2 regions of the Kushneria sp. Sum13 genome follow, and region 1 is predicted to be linked to the other one. Evidence: predicted binding sites of a transcription regulator. Region 1 holds the regulator's gene; the other holds the start of a gene.

Region 1 (2,405 bases):
TTCCACATCAAACAGGATTCGGTCGGAGGGGAGTATCTGGTCAAGTGTCATGGGTTACAGGTATTTGCCGTTGCCCTGGGAGCGGGCCTGTATTTTCTCCTTGTGCTTGAGCAGCTGTCGATCAAGCTTCTCGGTCAAGGCATCGATGGCAACATAAAGGTCTTCCTGCTCGGCCTGAGCATGAAGTTCGGCACCTGCGGCATGTAGCGTGGCCGCGGCCTGCTGGCGCTCCTTTTCGACGGACAGCGTCACCTGAACATTGGTGATGTTGTCATAGTGACGTTCCAGCTTGGCAAGCTTTTGGTTGACGTGCTCGCGCAGTGCATCGGTCAGTTCGACGTGGTGCCCGGTAATGTTTACCTGCATGGCATGCTCCCTGGATCGAAACGGATAACCGGTAGTCCGTATGGACTGCCGGACCTGCAAGCCTCTCCGGCTACTATCAGATTGTAACGCTTTTCCCGTCAGCGCAAACCCTGAATCATGTTGTTATGTTTCACGAATGCTTTCCGGCGGCCTGGTATCACAATGGCTCATGCCAGACGTTTACGCTCGCTGGAAGAGGGAATGCCCATGGCCTCACGATACTTTGCCACGGTGCGCCTGGCCACCATGATGCCGTTGTCGGCCAGAAGCTGCACCAGCCGGGCATCGGAGAGCGGGCGTCGCGGCGCTTCATCGCCGATGAATTTGCGGATTCGGGCGCGAATGGCCGTGCTGGCATGGGCGTCACCTTCCTGGCCGACGTGGCTTGAGAAGAAATACTTGAGCTCCACGATGCCGCGAGGCGTATGGATATACTTGCGCGTGGTGACCCGGGAAATGGTGGATTCATGCATGTCCACGGCCTGGGCAATGTCGGCCAGAATCATGGGTTTGAGCGCCTCGTCCCCGTGCTCGATGAAGCCTGCCTGACGCGTCATGATCTCCTGCCCTACCCGCAAGAGGGTATCATTGCGACTCGACAGGCTCTTGAGCAGCCAGCGTGCTTCCTGAAGATGCTGCTTGAGAAAGGTGTTTTCCTCGCTTTTATCGGCACGGCGCACCAGTGCCGCATAGTCGGGCTGGATGCGAAGCCTTGGCAGGGACTCCTGATTGAGCTCGACCTGCCAACCCTGTCGCCCGTGGTAGCGCAGTACCAGATCGGGAATGACAAGGTGCTGATCTACCGATTCAAACGCCTGGCCCGGGCGCGGGTTAAGCGAGCGAATGGTGTGGATCACCTGATCAAGCGCTTCATCATCAAGGCTCAGACGTCGCTTGAGAAGACGCCGGTCGTTTTGCCCCAGCGGTTCGAGAAACTGACGGATCATGCGGCGTGTCTGGGCAAGCCAGGGGACATCCTCCGGCAGCTGGTCAAGCTGCAGCAGCAGGCATTCGCGCAGGTCGCGCGCAAAGACTCCGATCGGTTCACACTGCTGAAGTCGCGACAACATGCGTTCCAGCTCGGCCTGACGCAGATCACCCAGGCCCTGCTGTCGAAGGCCCTTGCCAAGGTCCTCAAGTCCCGCGCCCAGATAGCCACTGGGTTCGAGAGCATCCAGCAGGGTATCGGTGATCAGGTGCTCGCGCGGGTCCATATCCATCAGCAGAATCTGTGCACGAAGATGTGACGCCAGATCGACGGCCAAGGCGTTGTGCTCGATGTTGAAGCTGTCATCGCTACCGAGGCCAGCAGTGCTGCTGCCGTTGGTATAGAGATCCTCCCAGCGGGCATCCAGCGGCAATTCCTCGGGGATATCGCTGGACCATTCGTCCTGAGACAGCGGCGTTTCCGGCTGCTCAATGGTGTGCTCTTCCTCGGTGTCCAGCAGCGGGTTGCTCTCCAGTGCCATCTGGAGTTCCTGCTGTAAATCAAGCGTGGACAGCTGCAGCAGGTGGATGGCCTGCTGCAGTTGAGGCGTCATGGTGAGATGCGTGCCAGTGCGCAGCTGTAAGGCGGGTTTCATCATGTTCGCAAGGCCCGGTCGCCAACGTTTGATGTCACGCTATCCAGTCCGCAACGACCTTGCAAGTGCTGAAGGTGCTACAAGCAGCAATTATCATGCCATTTGCCAACAACCCATCGGGATTAAAGGCGAAATTCGTGACCCAAGTAGACGTCGCGCACATGCTGATTGTTCAGGACAGCGTTGGCATCTCCTTCGGCAATGATCAGGCCGCTGCCGACGATATAGGCGTTATCACAGATATCCAGCGTTTCACGCACGTTGTGGTCGGTAATCAATACACCGATACCACGGGTACGCAGCTGGCGGATAATGCCCTTGATCTCGCCGACCGAAATGGGATCGACGCCGGCAAAGGGTTCATCGAGCAGAATAAAGGCCGGTTCGATGGCCAGCGCCCGGGCGATTTCGACGCGGCGTCGTTCACCACCCGAAAGACTCATGCCCATGTTGTCC
Region 2 (2,405 bases), 1.1 Mb from region 1:
TGTCGATTGATGGCCTCCTCGGCCTGATCGGCCCGCTCAAAGCTTGAGACTTCGATATCGGGCTGAGCGAGCGTGCGCTCGAGTACCCAGCGGATGGCGCGATCATCATCCACGATATAGACGCGGGCCGTATCACTCATGGGTGTCTCCCTTCTCTTGTCGGTCTTGTTCGGGTTCGCTGAATCCTTCCAGCGGAATCAGAAGACGAAATTCGGTATGACCGGGGCGGCTTTCACATTCGATCAGGCCCTGATGCTGATGCAGAATCGACTGGGCGATGGACAGCCCCAGCCCGCTGCCTTCCGCCCGCCCGGAAATCATCGGGTAAAACAGCGACTCGGCCAGCGTCTCGGGCACGCCCGGGCCGTTGTCGATCACACAAACCTCGCACACCAGCCGATGACGCTCGGCCCCCAGAGTGAACTGCCGTCGCGCCCGGGTGCGCAGGGTGACCGTTGGCGATTCGGTGGCGTTTTCATTGAGCGCCTGAACGGCGTTGCGGGTCACGTTCAGCACGGCCTGAATGAGCTGACCGAAATCGCCCATGATCAAGGGCAGACTGGGGTCATAGTCTCGCACCAGCGCGATGGTGTCGGTCTCGGCCTGCAACAGGGCACGTACCCGCTCGACCACCTCATGCACGTTGATGGGCGTTTGTTCGACCGGCCGATTGGGCCCCAGCATTCGATCCACCAGATCGCGCAGGCGATCGGCTTCCTCGATGATGATGCGGGTAAATTCGGTCAGACTTTCATTGGGCAGGTCACGCTCCAAAAGCTGCGCAGCACCCCGGATACCCCCCAGCGGGTTCTTGACCTCATGGGCCAGCCCCCGGGTCAGCACCTTGACCATTTCCTGGCGCGCGATCAGTGACTCCTCGCGCGAGATGCGCATCAGACGATCGCGGGGCTCGAACTCCAGCAACAGCTCGGTTTTCGAAAGCGGCGTGGCGGTATAATCCACCGTAATGCGCTCCCCGCCCGCCATGGCCAACTGTGTTTCGCGCTGGGTATAGGGATGCTGACGGCGCAGGGCGTCTGCCAGCATGGTCGCGATACGACCGTCTTCTCCTTCCAGACACTCAAGCGTTGTGCCCTGCACTCGGGAAAGGCTCAGCCCCATCAGGGCCTCTGCAGCCGGATTGAGCCAGCGAACGCTTAACTGTGCATCCAGCAACACCACGGCCGTAGTGAGATGTTCCAGCAGGCGTTGGTGCATGAAGCCCCTCATAAACGTTGTTTCCCTTTGATAGTGCAAAAAGCGCGCCACATATGACGAATGTCGCACCACAAGGGGAAGGCCTTTTGTCATGTGAGCACGAAAGTGGCCCAGCGATACCCCATCGCAAACCATGATGCACCTTTGTGGTGCAAAAAGACCAGCAGGGTCATTTCTCGCGTGGCGGCGCGTCGTTGCCTGACAGAGCCAGCACCTCAAGCGTCATGACCCTTGAGCGCTGACGAACGGTCCCTGCACTATCAAGAATTTCGGCGACCAGCGCATGACGGCCAGCCGTGAGTCCCATCGCCATCAGCACATGGCTGAAAAGAGGCGATTGATGCCGTTGACCGTCAACGCTCAGCTGTACCCGATCGCCGGGGCGCAGGCGCGGGGTGGTTTCAAGGCGCAGGGAGATACCACGACGGGCCTGTTCGAGAGTCACGGGCGCGGAACGAGGTTTGAGAAGTACTCGCTGATAGGGCGTAAAGCGACCGGGTGCAGCGGGGATAACCACGGAAATGTCAGAGGCCCCGACAGGCGACAGCACACGTGGAGCGCGTATCGCGGCCCGGGTGCCACCGGGATGATCGCTCCAGACGATATTGCCCTGTGCATCCGTGTGGCGATAGACCGCTGCACGGGCAGGCGACGTGGCGGCGGCCAGCAGCAACCAGACCACGATCGTCCACAGCATCATGTGACAAGAGCGACCCGACACGGCAGCGGTTCCACGAAAAGGAGAGGGAACGCTCATTATTGCCGGAATGACCCAACCACCAGACGATAAAAAGCCCCGTTAAAACGGGGCTTTTCCATTGCAGGCCCGAACGCGGGCGCCGCACCTCAAATGCCAGGGGCGCTGGCCCTTGAGGCTATATCTTAAAGACTATAGTACAGATCGTATTCCATGGGGCTTGGCACCATGCGAACCGCGGTCACATCTTCCATCTTGAGTTCGATGTAGGCATCGAGCATCTCTTCGGTGAACACGCCACCTTCGGTCAGGAAGGCGTGGTCATCCTTGAGGGCCTGCAGGGCTTCTTCCAGGCTCGAGGCGACCGTGGGCACGTTGAGCGCTTCTTCAGCCGGCAGGTCATACAGGTTCTTGTCCAGCGCTTCACCCGGATGAATCTTGTTGCGGATACCGTCAATACCGGCCATCAGCAGCGCTGAGAAGGCCAGGT

The links. The regulator sigma-54, encoded in region 1, starts transcription at its own class of promoters, with help from an activator protein. The targets are predictions, from matches to a motif close to TGGCACNNNNNTTGCTNT.
Region 2: a site for sigma-54 is predicted at 1,251-1,268, ahead of glnL (nitrogen regulation protein NR(II)). Genes of this name have one in related genera too.

What each region holds. Positions count from the first base shown of each region.
Region 1 is NZ_CP199847.1:1,363,407-1,365,811, forward strand. It holds gene ptsN (PTS IIA-like nitrogen regulatory protein PtsN) at 1-51, opposite strand, end outside; gene hpf (ribosome hibernation-promoting factor, HPF/YfiA family) at 55-366, opposite strand; gene ACUN8C_RS06395 (RNA polymerase factor sigma-54) at 534-1,952, opposite strand; gene lptB (LPS export ABC transporter ATP-binding protein) at 2,072-2,405, opposite strand, start outside.
Region 2 is NZ_CP199847.1:219,963-222,367, reverse strand. It holds gene ntrC (nitrogen regulation protein NR(I)) at 1-140, opposite strand, end outside; gene glnL (nitrogen regulation protein NR(II)) at 133-1,218, opposite strand; gene ACUN8C_RS00955 (DUF4124 domain-containing protein) at 1,388-1,918, opposite strand; gene glnA (glutamate--ammonia ligase) at 2,101-2,405, opposite strand, start outside.